2 linked regions of the Bacillus pumilus genome follow. The protein of the gene in region 1 interacts with the protein of each later gene in a pairwise test. Links are inferred from orthologs where the notes say so. Each region holds a gene or a part of one and is shown on either strand. Other genes may lie near its edges. The genes, in order: rpe and eno.

Region 1 (6,609 bases):
ATTCTTCCTCATTATTTCGGAACAGATGGTTTCTTTATTTGCAGCATGAGAAAGAAGGGATAAAAAATGACAGAACAAAAAGTAAGAAAAGAACTGAAAACAGATATGCCGTCGATTTATTCATTTGAGCTTCACGAAATGAAAGAATGGTTAAAAGAACAAGACGAAAAGCCTTTCCGCGCAGCTCAAATTTTTGAGTGGCTTTATGAGAAACGTGTGACATCCTTTGATGAAATGTCTAACCTCTCCAAAGATTTAAGAGAAAAATTAAAAGATCAATTTACTATCACAACTTTAAAAACCGTGATCAAACAAACGTCTCAGGACGGAACGATCAAGTTTTTATTTGAACTGCATGATGGCTATACAATTGAAACAGTGCTTATGCGTCACGAATATGGAAACTCTGTCTGTGTCACAACTCAGGTTGGCTGTAGAATTGGCTGTACATTCTGTGCATCTACACTTGGCGGTTTAAAACGAAACCTTGAAGCGGGAGAAATCGTTGCACAAGTATTAAAAGTGCAGCAGGCACTTGACGAAACAGATGAGAGGGTCAGCTCTGTTGTCATCATGGGAATTGGCGAACCGTTTGATAACTTTGAAGAAATGCTTGCCTTCCTTAAAATCATCAACCATGACAACGGCTTAAATATTGGTGCACGTCATATTACAGTTTCGACAAGCGGAATCATTCCAAAGATCTATCAATTCGCTGATGAGCAAATGCAAATCAACTTTGCTGTATCTCTGCACGCACCGAACACAGAGATCAGAAGCCGCCTGATGCCGATCAATAAGGCATATAAGCTGCCAAAATTAATGGAAGCCATTGAATACTACATTCAAAAGACGGGTAGACGTGTCAGCTTTGAATACGGCCTGTTTGGCGGAGTAAATGATCAAGTTCACCATGCGGAAGAACTTGCAGACCTATTAAAAGGAATCAAGTGCCACGTAAACCTCATTCCGGTGAACTATGTACCAGAGAGAGATTATGTGAGAACACCTAGAGAACAAATCTTCCTATTTGAAAAAACGCTGAAAGAACGCGGCGTAAACGTAACGATTAGACGAGAGCAAGGCCATGACATTGATGCTGCTTGCGGTCAGCTAAGAGCGAAGGAGCGTCAGGAAGAGACGAGGTGACGAATGTTGATAAGGGCAGCCTTTCTTACCGATACAGGAAAAGTCCGTCAGCATAATGAAGATGATGCAGGTATTTTTGAAGCAAAAGAAGACTCACTTCTCGCTGTTGTAGCAGACGGCATGGGAGGTCATCTTGCTGGTGATGTCGCCAGCAAGATGGCAGTCTCTTCTTTGAAAGAATACTGGGAAAAAACATCTTCAATTCCAGAAAAGCCAGCCGATCAAGAAAGCTGGTTAATCTCAAAAATCAGTGACATTAATGACCAAGTATATGAACATGCGAAAAACAATGAGGAGTGCCAAGGAATGGGGACGACCATTGTGTGTGCGCTCGTTCATTTGCAAACGGTCACAATTGCGCATATTGGAGACAGCCGCTGCTACCTGCTAAGAGAAGGAGCGCTGACCCAATTAACGGATGATCATTCACTTGTGAATGAACTTGTGAAAACAGGTGAAATTTCAAAAGCGGATGCAGAATATCATCCAAGAAAAAATGTGCTCACGAAAGCATTAGGAACAGATAAACGTGTTCAAATTGATGCACGCACCTTTGAAGTGGACCCAGGAGATCAAATCCTGCTTTGCTCAGATGGTCTATCGAATAAAGTAGAAGAAGAGAATTTGATTCATATTTTAACGCAAACGAACGCACCAGATGAAAAAGTAACAGAGTTAATTCAAACAGCGAATGACAACGGCGGTGAAGATAACATTACAGCAGTACTGTTAGAAATCTCCTCCCAGCCAGAGGAGGGTGACAGCAAGTGTTGATCGGAAAAAGGATCAGCGGCCGTTATCAGATTCTTCGCGTCATAGGCGGAGGCGGAATGGCAAACGTCTATTTGGCGGAGGATATGATTTTAGATCGCGAAGTAGCGATTAAAATTTTGCGGTTTGACTTTGCGAGCGATGATGATTTTATTAGACGATTCCGGCGGGAAGCGCAATCAGCTGCAAGCTTAGATCATTCGAATATTGTCAGCATCTACGATGTAGGGGAAGAAGATGACATTTATTATATTGTCATGGAATATGTCGAGGGGATGACGCTGAAAGAATACATACACGCCAATGGCCCGCTTCATCCGAAAGAAGCCGTTCGCATCATGGAGCAAGTCGTTGCGGCGATGGAAGAAGCCCATGCGAAACAGCTCGTCCACCGTGACATTAAGCCTCACAATATATTAATAGACAATATGGGGAATATCAAAGTCACTGATTTTGGGATTGCCATGGCACTCAGCTCAGCGACCATTACCCATACAAATTCTGTCCTAGGCTCCGTGCACTATTTGTCTCCAGAACAAGCACGCGGAGGTCTTGCAACGAAAAAGTCAGACATCTATTCGCTTGGGATTGTGCTTTATGAACTCATCTCAGGACGCATGCCATTTGAAGGGGAATCGGCTGTCAGTGTCGCACTGAAGCATTTGCAATCAGAGCCTCCATCTGTGAGGAGATGGAATCCTTCTGTTCCACAAAGCGTGGAAAACATCATTTTAAAGGCGATGGCCAAAGATCCATTTTATCGATATGAAGATGCATCTGAAATGCAAAAAGACTTAAAAACCGCTTTCGATCCAGCCAGATTAAAAGAAAAACGCTTTGTCATTGAAGAAGACCATGAAGCAACGAAAGCGATCCCAATCATTCAAGATCATCTAATCGATCAAGACAATGAAAAAACAGCTGTCCACCCGGCTCAAAAACCGAAGAAAAAAGAGAAACAAAAGCCGAAAAAGAAACGAAAAAAATGGCCATGGATTGTGGCATCCATCTTATTTATATTGACTGCTGCGACAATTTTAGCCATCACTGTGTTTCCAGGGCTGCTTTTTCCAAAAGATGTGGAAGTCACAGATGTATCTGGCATGACGGTTGAAAAAGCAGAAGATGCCTTGAAGAAAGCTGGGTTTACCGTCGCTTCGGAGTCAATAGAGATCGCTGATGAGAAAATTGAAAAAGGTCTCGTCGTCAAAACAGATCCGAAAATCGGCACAAAGGTCAAAGAAGGAACAGAGATTCAGCTTTACGAAAGTACTGGCAAGGAAAAGACCGAATTACCTGATGTTACAGGCGAAAAGGTCGATAAAGCAAAAGAAATATTAGAGAAAAAAGGGTTTAAACAGGTCGTTGTGGAGGAAGTGAATGATAATGACACCGAATCTGGGATTGTCATGGAACAGAATCCATCAGCGAATACAGAGCTTGTAGCAGCAGATGAGGAAGTCACGTTGACTGTCAGCATAGGTCCTGCCGATATTACATTACGTGATTTAACGACGTATAGTAAGCAGGCGGCATCGAATTATTTAGAGGATAACGGATTAAAGCTTGATGAAAAAGAAGCGCATTCTGACGATGTGCCAAAAGGCGAGGTCATGAAGCAGGAACCAGGAGCAGGAACTGCTGTTAAACCAGGTGATACGGTTAAGATTACATTCTCTCTTGGACCGAAGGAAAAACCAGCCAAAACGGTGACTGAAAAGATTGCGATTCCTTATGAACCAGAAACGGAAGGGCAGGAGATGAATGTCCAAATTTCCATTGATGATGCGGAGCATAGCATCTCTGATTCATATGAAAGCTTTACAATCACTGCGCCGACTGAGCGGACCATTAAGTTTAAGATTGAACCAGGTCAAAAAGGATATTATCAAGTGACGGTTGATGATAAAGTCGTAAGCTCTAAAACGATCGAATACCCTGATGATGAATAAAGGAGGGACTTTATGCCTGAGGGCAAAATTATAAAAGCATTAAGCGGATTCTACTATGTGCTGGATGAATCGCAAGAGAGTGGAAAAGTGGTTCAGTGCAGAGCGAGAGGCATCTTTCGAAAAAACAAAATTACACCTCTTGTTGGCGATTACGTCGTGTATCAAGCAGACAACGATAAAGAAGGCTACTTATTAGAAGTAAAAGAACGGACAAACGAACTTGTTCGTCCGCCTATTAGTAATGTTGATCAAGCGGTACTTGTTTTCTCAGCAGCAGAACCAACTTTTAGTACATCACTTTTAGACAGATTTTTAGTGCTTGTTGAAGCCAATCATATTGAGCCGATTATCTGCATCACTAAAATGGACTTATTGAAAACAGACGAAGAGCGTGAAACGATCATGGCATATGCAGACGACTATCGGCAAATTGGCTATGAGGTTCATTTAACCTCTACGATTGAAGGAGATGGCATTGAGAAGCTGACTCCGCACTTTCACAATAAAATTACGGTATTTGCCGGTCAGTCTGGTGTAGGCAAGTCCTCTCTTTTAAATGCGATGAGTCCTGAATTGGCGCTGAAAACAGATGATATCTCATCCCATCTCGGACGAGGAAAGCATACGACAAGACATGTCGAACTCATTCGAACAGCAGACGGGCTCATTGCAGATACTCCGGGCTTTAGCTCGCTTGAATTTACTGGCATCGAAGCAGAAGATCTAGGTCTATACTTTTTAGATATTAGAGACCGAAGTGCAGATTGTAAATTTCGAGGCTGCCTGCACGTGAAAGAGCCTGGGTGTGCGATAAAAGATGCGGTCGAGCATGATCAAATCAAAGAGTATCGTTATCAGCATTATTTAGAGTTTTTAACTGAAATCAAAGACAGAAAGCCGAGGTACTAAATCATGGTTTATATTGCCCCTTCCATTTTATCAGCAGATTTTGCCAATTTGGAGAAAGATATCCGTGATGTGGAACAAGGCGGTGCGGATTACATTCATATCGATGTCATGGACGGTCATTTTGTACCGAATATGACATTTGGGCCAAATGTCGTCGAAGCGATTAGACCGCATACGCGTCTTCCGCTTGATGTTCACTTAATGATTGAGCAGCCAGACCGGTATATTCCTGCATTCGCAAAAGCAGGCGCTGACATTATTTCTGTTCATGTGGAAGCTTGTCCGCACTTACACCGAACAATACAGCACATTAAAGAACAAGGTGTAAAAGCAGGGGTCGTCTTGAATCCTCACACACCTGTTTCTCACATTGAGCATGTATTAGAGGATGTGGACCTTGTGTTATTCATGACGGTGAATCCTGGTTTTGGGGGACAGGCATTTATTCCATCTGTCCTCACGAAGGTAAAAGAAGTAAAAGCACTGAGTGAACAAAAGGGCTTAACCGATTTACTGATAGAAATAGACGGCGGTGTCAATGTAGAGACTGCAAAGAGCTGCAGGGAAGCAGGCGCTAATTTACTTGTAGCGGGCTCTGCGGTATACGGTAAAGACAACCGCGCAGCAGCTATCCAGGCAATTCGAGAAGCGTAAAGAAAGGAACCAAAGTCATTGTGATCTTTGGTTCTTTTTATATAGAGAGGAGCGTATATCATGCACATACATATCGTAGCCGGCGGTCCTTTTGAATACATTCCGCCACTTGAACATGAAGCATCACAGAAGGATATTCTCTGGATTGGCGTAGACCGTGGAACCCTCTTCTTACTAGAGCAAGGCATCATCCCTGCCAAAGCCTTTGGTGATTTTGACAGTGTGACAGAAGAAGAGCTTCGGGAGCTGAAAGAAAAATTGCCTGCCCTGAATGTATTTCAAGCTGAAAAGGATGAAACCGATTTAGAGCTTGCACTGAACTGGGCACTGAGTCAGCATCCAGCACATATTTACATCTACGGTATTACGGGAGGAAGGGCTGATCATTTTCTAGGAAATATCCATCTTCTTTACAAAGGGATTCAGCACAAGCAGAATATCACCCTTGTAGACAAACAAAATATCATTCAAATGTTTGAACCTGGTACATACGAAATAAAAGAAGATCAGGATAAAAAATATGTGTCGTTTCTACCCTTTGGAACACCGGTTGAAAAGCTGACATTAAAAGGTTTCAAATATCCTCTGAAAAATTGTCATATTGAGCCTGGTTCCACACTATGTATTAGTAACGAACTCATCCACTCAAATGGTACTTTTTCTTTTCATGAAGGCATATTAATAATGGTAAGAAGCAAAGATTGACCAACCTATCAATGTGGATGGCTGATTAAGCTCAATTGTGCTGCAAGCGGTACTTTTAGGAGGGGGACAAAATGAAATTTTATACAATCAAACTGCCTAGATTTCTTGGCGGCATTGTCCGTGCGATGCTTGGTTCATTTAAGAAAGATTAATGAGTAATCTCCTTTATTTCCACATAAAAACGCCTGCTACAATTAATTGTAGCAGGCGTTTACTCTTGCTTATACACGCTCAACTTTACCAGATTTCAAAGCTCGAGCTGATACATATACTCTTTTAGGCTTACCGTCCACTAGAATACGAACTTTTTGAAGGTTCGCGCCCCATGTACGTTTTGTAGAGTTCATTGCGTGAGAACGGTTGTTCCCAGCTTTTGTTTTTCTGCCTGTAATAACGCATTTACGTGCCATTTGTTTCCCTCCTAACTGCGAAAACATCATCATATTCTTCATATACGTACTTAGAGATG
Region 2 (8,489 bases), 1.5 Mb from region 1 along the record:
AGAATTGCGTCTGACACCTGTAGCAAAACGTCTGCAAGAGCTTCTTGGACAAGAAGTGAAAAAAGCGGATGAAGCTTACGGTGACAACGTGAAAAAGCAAATCTCTGACTTAAAAGAAGGAGATGTGCTAGTGCTTGAAAACGTTCGTTTCTATCCTGGTGAAGAAAAGAACGATCCTGAACTATCAAAAGCATTTGCTGATTTAGCCGATGTGTATGTCAATGATGCGTTCGGTGCTGCACACCGTGCACATGCATCCACTGCTGGTATTGCAGCATATCTTCCGGCTGTTTCGGGCTTCCTCATGCAAAAAGAGCTTGAGGTTCTAGGAAAAGCCATTTCAAACCCTGATCGCCCATTTACAGCGATTATTGGTGGCGCAAAAGTAAAGGATAAAATCGGTGTGATTGAAAGTCTTCTTGATAAAGTGGACAACCTCATCATCGGCGGCGGACTTGCTTACACATTTGTGAAAGCACTAGGCCACGAAGTAGGAAAATCTTTATTAGAAGAAGACAAAGTCGATTTAGCGAAATCCTTTATGGACCGTGCAAAAGAAAAAGGCGTGAACTTCCTGATTCCAACAGATGTTCTGGTAGCCGACGACTTTTCAAATGATGCGAATACAAGCATTGTGCCAATCTCTGAAATTCCAAGTGATCTAGAAGCACTTGATATTGGAACAGAGACAAGAGAGAAGTACGCTGATGTTATTAAAAACAGCAAACTTGTTGTTTGGAACGGACCAATGGGTGTATTTGAAATCGACGCATTCGCTAAAGGAACAAAAGCAATCGCAGAAGCACTGGCAGAAGCAAAAGATACATATTCTGTCATTGGCGGTGGAGATTCAGCAGCAGCTGTTGAGAAATTTGGTCTTGCTGATCAGATGAGCCATATTTCTACAGGCGGCGGCGCTTCACTTGAATTTATGGAAGGCAAAGAGCTTCCAGGTGTTACTGCATTAAACGATAAATAAGACCAAAACTGCTATAAGGAAGTGTCAATCATGAGAAAACCAATTATAGCTGGGAACTGGAAAATGAACAAAACACTTGGCGAAGCAGTTAGCTTCGTTGAAGAAGTCAAGTCATCCATTCCATCTCCTGACAAAGTGGAAGCAATTGTCTGTGCGCCAGCACTTTTCCTTGAAAAGCTAAACAGCCTTTCTAACGGAACAGACCTTAAAATTGGTGCACAAAACATGCACTTTGAAGAAAATGGTGCATTCACTGGTGAAATCAGCCCTGCTGCGCTAAAAGATCTTGGCATCGGCTACTCAGTGATCGGTCATTCAGAGCGCCGTGAATTCTTCGCTGAAACAGATGAAACAGTGAACAAAAAAGCACATGCTGCATTCAAGCATGGCATCGTTCCAATTATCTGCGTAGGTGAAACGCTTGAAGAGCGTGAAGCTGGCAAAACAAATGAACTTGTCGCTGATCAAGTGAAGAAAGCACTAGCTGGTTTAACGACTCAACAAGTCGCTGAATCTGTCATTGCATATGAGCCAATCTGGGCGATCGGTACAGGGAAATCTTCTACAGCGAAAGATGCAAACGACGTTTGCGCGCATATCCGTCAAACCGTTGCAAGCGAATATGGTCAAGAAGCGGCAGACAGCCTTCGCATTCAATATGGCGGAAGCGTGAAGCCGGCGAATATTAAAGAATATATGGCAGAATCCGATATTGACGGTGCTTTGGTAGGCGGCGCAAGCTTAGAACCTCAGTCTTTCGTTCAATTATTGGAGGAAGGTCAATATGAGTAAGAAACCAGCTGCATTAATCATCTTAGATGGATTCGGTTTAAGAGGCGAAACAGTCGGTAACGCTGTTGCCCAAGCAAAGAAACCGAACTTCGACCGCTACTGGAATGAATTCCCGCATCAAACCTTAACGGCTTCAGGTGAGGCAGTAGGCCTCCCGCAAGGTCAAATGGGGAACTCTGAAGTTGGGCATTTGAACATCGGTGCAGGACGCATTGTGTATCAAAGCTTAACAAGAGTTAATGTTGCCATTCGTGAAGGGGAATTTGAGAAAAACGAAACGTTCCTAGAGGCAATGACTTATGCAAAAGAGAACGACAAGGCCCTTCATTTATTCGGTCTCTTGTCAGACGGCGGTGTGCACAGCCACATCCAGCATCTCTTTGCCCTGCTGAAGCTGGCGAAAAAAGAAGGCTTAACAAAGGTATACATTCATGGCTTCTTAGACGGACGTGATGTTGGTCAAAAGACAGCCAAAGTGTACTTAAAACAGCTTGAAGAACAAATCAAAGAAATCGGTGTCGGAGAAGTGGCAACACTTTCTGGACGCTATTACTCAATGGACCGTGACAAACGCTGGGATCGTGTGGAGAAAGCATATCGCGCGATGGCGTATGGTGAAGGCCCAAGTTATCAAAACATTTATGATGTCGTTGATGACTCCTATGAAAATGGAATCTACGATGAATTCGTTATTCCATCTGTCATCACGAGAGAAAATGGTGAGCCAGTTGCAAAAGTAAACGACGGAGACTCTGTGATTTTCTATAACTTCCGTCCAGACCGTGCGATCCAAATTTCGAACACCTTCACAAATGAAGATTTCCGCTCATTTGATCGCGGGGAAGCACATCCGAAGGATTTACACTTCGTCTGCTTTACACACTTCAGTGAAACGGTTGATGGCTATGTTGCCTTCAAACCAGTGAATTTGGATAACACAGTAGGAGAAGTGCTAGCGCAAAATGGATTGAAACAGCTGCGGATTGCTGAAACAGAGAAATATCCTCATGTGACGTTCTTTATGAGCGGTGGACGTGAAGAAGAATTTCCTGGTGAAGACCGCATCTTGATCAATTCGCCAGATGTGGCAACCTATGACCTCAAGCCAGAAATGAGCGCTTATGAGGTAAAGGATGCACTTGTTGCAGACATCAATGCTGACAAGCATGATGCGATCATCCTGAACTTTGCTAACCCGGATATGGTTGGTCATTCAGGTATGCTCGAGCCAACAATCAAAGCCATTGAAGCAGTAGATGAGTGCTTAGGAGCTGTTGTCGACGCAATCCTAGCAAAAGGCGGACATGCCATCATCACGGCAGACCACGGTAACGCAGACGTGCTGATTACCGAAGAAGGAAAGCCGCATACTGCACATACGACAAACCCTGTTCCAGTCATCGTAACGAAAAAAGATGCAACGCTTAGAGAAGGCGGCATTCTAGCCGATCTATCTCCAACGCTTTTAGACTTACTTGGTCTTGAAAAACCAAAAGAGATGACAGGAACATCATTGATTCAGAAATAACAAATTGATTCAAAAGGAGAGAAATAACGATGCCATACATTGTTGACGTATATGCACGCGAAGTATTAGACTCTCGCGGTAACCCAACAGTTGAAGTAGAAGTTTACACAGAATCTGGCGGCTTTGGCCGTGCATTAGTACCAAGTGGTGCTTCTACTGGTGAATATGAAGCAGTAGAACTACGTGACGGAGACAAAGACCGTTACCTTGGAAAAGGTGTTCTGACAGCTGTAAACAACGTAAATGAAATCATTGCACCAGAACTTTTAGGCTTTGATGTAACAGAACAAGTAGCGATTGACAAAATGTTAATCGAACTTGATGGAACAGAAAACAAAGGGAAATTAGGCGCAAACGCAATCCTTGGCGTATCTATCGCTGTAGCACGTGCGGCTGCTGATTTCTTACAAATTCCACTTTACCAATACCTTGGTGGATTCAACTCCAAAACGCTTCCAGTGCCAATGATGAACATCGTCAACGGCGGAGAGCATGCGGATAACAACGTAGACATTCAAGAATTCATGATTATGCCTGTAGGTGCACCGAACTTCCGTGAAGCACTTCGCATGGGCGCACAAATCTTCCATAGCCTGAAATCTGTATTAAGTGCAAAAGGCTTAAACACAGCTGTAGGTGACGAAGGCGGATTCGCTCCAAACCTTGGTTCTAACGAAGAAGCACTTCAAACAATCGTAGAAGCGATTGAAAAAGCTGGTTTCAAACCAGGTGAAGAAGTGAAACTTGCAATGGATGCTGCATCTTCTGAGTTCTACAACAAAGAAGACGGTAAATATCATTTATCAGGCGAAGGTGTTGTGAAAACATCTGCTGAAATGGTTGACTGGTATGAAGATATGGTATCGAAATACCCTATCATCTCTATCGAAGACGGCCTTGATGAAAACGACTGGGAAGGTCACAAACTATTAACTGAACGCCTTGGCAGCAAGGTTCAGCTAGTAGGAGATGACTTATTCGTTACAAACACGAAGAAGCTTTCTGAAGGTATTAAAAATGGTGTCGGTAACTCTATCCTGATCAAAGTAAACCAAATCGGTACATTAACTGAAACATTTGATGCAATCGAAATGGCAAAACGTGCAGGATACACAGCAGTCATCTCTCACCGCTCTGGTGAAACAGAAGACAGCACAATTGCAGACATCGCTGTTGCAACAAACGCTGGACAAATCAAAACAGGTGCTCCGTCTCGTACGGACCGTGTGGCGAAATACAACCAATTACTTCGCATCGAAGATCAATTGGCTGAAACAGCACAATATCACGGCATTGCAACATTCTATAACTTGAATAAATAATGCCAGCTACTCGCTGCGTCCCGCTCTTTCATGAGAGCGGGACGCAGCGTTTTTTTTTGTTGAGCGAAATCCGATAGCTAATTCATTTGTCTTATCCTATTTTTGTAAAAAATCCTCCTTCAGTTAGAGAAGAAGTCAAAATCCCCTCCATTTATAAGCACTAAATCATGAAAAATCGACTAAAAATATGATCTGAAATGAACTTATGCTTTCTGTAAGGGGGTGGTATCATTTTACATATATTAGGGGGTGATGAGATGCTGAATCCTTTTAGCCTTCGTTTTCCAGTAGGTGTGTATATGTATGTCCTTCACCTATTGGCGGCATATGATGAAAGGAAGCAACGAATTCTGACTTCTAAGAATGTACAGAAAAACGCATTTTGGATTTATGTCCTTGCCGCTATATTGGGCATTATTTCACTTGGAGCATTGATTTGGGCATGTAAGACCTTTGGAAAGGGCTCCAAATTTTTAGGAGAGTTCAAATTATTAGGCATGTACGTTAAAATCCAATGCGGGTTCTAACAGGGATGAGAACAGATGAAAGGTCATCTGTTCCATCTGAAACAAACGGAGGGATATGATGCTGACATTACAATTACAAGAAAAAACGTATAGCCGCACCTTCTCTCTCCGCAATATTCAAATGAACGTGGAGAAAGGCCGGACGATGCTTCTTTTAGGGCATAATGGTGCAGGAAAGACAACGATGATCCAAGCCATGTTTGGGCTGACGCCATTTACTGGGTACGTTTCCTTACATGGCGAACAGCTGAACCTTCAATCCTCAGCTCATATTTCCCTTTTGAAAAAACATGTTTCCTATATTCCTGACGATCATGCGTTGTTCGATTATTTAACACCGAGGGAATACTTTCAATTACTTCAGCTGCCAAATGAGCAAGATGTCACACGAGAAGAGACATTCACCGATTTGTTTGAGCTGAGTCCATATATGGATCAGCCAATCGCTCAGCTGTCCCATGGCAATCAAAAGAAAACACAGATCATTTCGCAGCTCCTCAGACCATGTGATTATTATGTGTTCGACGAGCCAACAAACGGACTTGATCCAGATATGATGATCATCTTAAAAAAGGTGCTCATGAAGCTGAGAGATCAAGGCGCTGGCATTCTTATATCAACTCATCATTTGAGCTTTGGTGATACATTATATGACCATCTCATGATCTTAAGAAATGGTGACGTCAAGCTGAATATGTCCCGCCAAGAAACGACTCAGACATTTCCTCATCAGGCACTTGAAGAGATTTATAAAGAAGTGAATCGAGATTACTATATGCAGGTGGAGAGGTTACTCAATGATTTGGACACGACACGTTCTTCATAAACTAGAATGGGGCATGCTGACAACGAAAGGAAAACAGCTTGGAAAAAAATATCCTTTACAGCTTCTCGCAGCTGCCGTTTTTCTCTTACTGATCTATGCGATATACGTCGTCATTAGCCTGCGCTTTTTCATGCAGGCAGGTGAAAACGAGCCAGCTGCGCTATACCTCCAATTTGTCAAAATGTCGCTCTTACTATTAGGGGCAGGTATTGTGTTATCCCGCAATAAATTGAAGCGCCAAGAATATCAATTCTACTTTTTAAACAGTGCGATTCAGAGTGTGCCATTTATCCTTTGCGTGTATTTCTTTCCAGTGCTCTTTTGCTTCCTCATGGCTGGACTGCTTTTTTTACCGATTGTATTAGGTCTTTTGATCACGGGTGTCACCCCATCTCTGTATTGGATCATCGTTGTTTGCATCACTTGCTGCATATTGGCGCTGTATACGCTCGCTTCTTGGATGCTGCTGCGGATCGGTGTGAGCCATTTCGTATCAAAAACAAAAGAGCATTTGCTGCTTCAAACGATCGGCTTTGGGGCGCTTCATGTACTAATATTTCTCCTTTTTCAAAAAGCGGTGGAGATGATCCATGTATGGCCGGCTGTCTATCTGTTGTTACTTGTCATCATCCTAAGCGCTGGATGGCTATGGGTGAAGGGTTTAGCAGCTTGCTATGTTCATCAGATGTTTTTGCAGCTGAAAACAGAGGTGAAGTCGTTTTCCTACCAGAAAATCAGAACGCACTCTTCCTTTCTGACACATCTGCGGCAGGAATTGGTCTATTTCAGCCGATCAGCTGTTTTTAAAGAGCAAGGCATTTTGTTTCTCTTTCTCATTTGTTTGACGGTGGGGCTGCCATTTGTTTTTACACCGGCAGAAACTGGCTGGCTGTATGCCTTTATTGTGCAGTTTGCGTTAAAGGAAATATTGATCATGCTTCCGCTGATGATTGGCAGGGAATATCATATCAATCAAAGGGCCATCTTTATGTTAAATACATCAAAGGGCGCTTATTTAATGTCGAGAATGTTATTTTATTACACCATTAATCTGCTGACATATTTTGTGTATATTGGGCTTGCCTATTTGGTGATCGGTATTGAAAGTGAAGGTCATGGATTGGCGAGTTTGTCCATTTTATTGATTACCGCCATGGCGGCCTGTACAGGGTTTGTCGTGAAAATCAGTGATTTTAATAAGCTGTTTGTGATCGTGTTGATGATTGCTGTATTCAGCTTTATCGATATGCTTTTATTAGAATGGCTTTCATCTGATGTGTCTCTTCTCGCCACCGCTTATCTGCTTGGTTCACTTGCCTTTTTCAGTTGTATATATGCTGCGATGTTAAAAAGGCCTGTATTGCGATGATGGGGCTTGTCATTAGTTTACTAGCGGTTGTACTAATTCACGAACTCGGTCATATGCTGATGATCATGGTGTGTAACAAACTCGAAAAAAGGCAGCTCTTTGATTTTGTGGTAACGATTGATTGGAAGCATGTGGCGATCGTCCATGAGACATTTGACCGGCCGAGCTTTAATCTGATGGTGGCACTTGCGGGTCCGCTGTTTCCGGTGCTCTGCTCGAGTGTGCTTTTTTTGATGTGGAAGCATCCGGTGAGTCATCAGCTGCTGTTTTTTTCTTTACTGAACACTGTGATGCTGCATCCAGCTTGCCCAGACGGGAAAAATATCACAGCCAGTTTAAAAGAGATGAAGGAGAGAAAAAGATGATCAAAGTATTTCATTCGTTTTCTAGCGGCTTAACACTTGCGATGCTGTATATATTTGCTGTGTTTATGACCCCTGTCTTTTTAATGCTGCTAGAAGTCAATCATGTTGAATCAAGTCCGACACTGTTTGGCATGCCATTTTATATCATGAAAATTGAAGAGTATCAATTCAGCTCAGAGGCGACGCTTTTTGGATGCGTTGTCTGCTTTTTAGCTGGCGCTGTGCTCTACTTTTTCATTCAATATGTGATTCAAGCTGTGAAAAAGCGAAGAGCATAAAAAAAGCAGGCTGAGCAAATAGTCAGTCTGCTTGAAAAGTGAGAGACAGCCGTACCATATCCATACATTGAATCCCGTTTTCATAAATCGGTTCATCATAATGCTTAAGGAAGAAATTGCGATCGATCGAAGTCAGGCGGAAGCCGCATTTTTGATAAAGTGCGAGCTGCTGAATACTCGAGTTGCCTGTGCCGATTTCAATCGTATGGAAACCAGCGGCTTTCGCTTCAGCGATCGCATGGCGGATCAGCTGCTTCCCAATTCCCCTTCCTTGCCATGACTCCTTCACAGCAACATTCATGATTTCGACTGTATGCTGAGATAGCGATGATAGAACATAAACACCAATCACATCCTCTTCATGAAAGGCGGCATAACAAGAGCCGGATTGCACATAAGCGAGAACCTTTTCCTTTGAAGGGTCAGCTAATAGTAAAAGATCCATAGGGAGAGATTGATCACGAGACAATGGCCGAATTTGTATCACATTTTTTCATCCTTTC

The links.
Region 2: the proteins of rpe (region 1) and eno interact in binary tests that used the Escherichia coli proteins (3 or more experiments, as listed by UniProt). The link is inferred for Bacillus pumilus from one-to-one orthologs.

What each region holds. Positions count from the first base shown.
Region 1 is NZ_CP046128.1:1,477,161-1,483,769, forward strand. The notes cover bases 3,873-6,609. They hold rpe (ribulose-phosphate 3-epimerase), read left to right. Parts: upstream 3,873-4,784; coding sequence 4,785-5,435; downstream 5,436-6,609. Other genes in these bases: rsgA (ribosome small subunit-dependent GTPase A), read left to right, coding at 3,885-4,781; GKC25_RS07330 (thiamine diphosphokinase), read left to right, coding at 5,496-6,140; spoVM (stage V sporulation protein SpoVM), read left to right, coding at 6,212-6,292; rpmB (50S ribosomal protein L28), read right to left, coding at 6,362-6,550. Also shown: 16S rRNA (cytosine(967)-C(5))-methyltransferase RsmB, read left to right, coding at 1-63; 23S rRNA (adenine(2503)-C(2))-methyltransferase RlmN, read left to right, coding at 67-1,149; GKC25_RS07310 (Stp1/IreP family PP2C-type Ser/Thr phosphatase), read left to right, coding at 1,153-1,923; pknB (Stk1 family PASTA domain-containing Ser/Thr kinase), read left to right, coding at 1,917-3,872. UniProt on the Escherichia coli protein: Catalyzes the reversible epimerization of D-ribulose 5-phosphate to D-xylulose 5-phosphate.
Region 2 is NZ_CP046128.1:2,949,902-2,958,390, reverse strand. Bases 2,498-5,474 are described here. They hold eno (phosphopyruvate hydratase), read left to right. Parts: upstream 2,498-3,328; coding sequence 3,329-4,621; downstream 4,622-5,474. Other genes in these bases: GKC25_RS15155 (ATP-binding cassette domain-containing protein), read left to right, coding at 5,207-5,474; GKC25_RS15160 (hypothetical protein), read left to right, coding at 4,879-5,148; gpmI (2,3-bisphosphoglycerate-independent phosphoglycerate mutase), read left to right, coding at 2,498-3,299. Outside these bases: GKC25_RS15180 (phosphoglycerate kinase), read left to right, coding at 1-979; tpiA (triose-phosphate isomerase), read left to right, coding at 1,010-1,771; more of gpmI, read left to right, coding at 1,764-2,497; more of GKC25_RS15155, read left to right, coding at 5,475-5,974; GKC25_RS15150 (hypothetical protein), read left to right, coding at 5,946-7,343; GKC25_RS15145 (hypothetical protein), read left to right, coding at 7,340-7,708; GKC25_RS15140 (hypothetical protein), read left to right, coding at 7,705-7,986; GKC25_RS15135 (GNAT family N-acetyltransferase), read right to left, coding at 8,009-8,473. UniProt on the Escherichia coli protein: Catalyzes the reversible conversion of 2-phosphoglycerate (2-PG) into phosphoenolpyruvate (PEP). It is essential for the degradation of carbohydrates via glycolysis.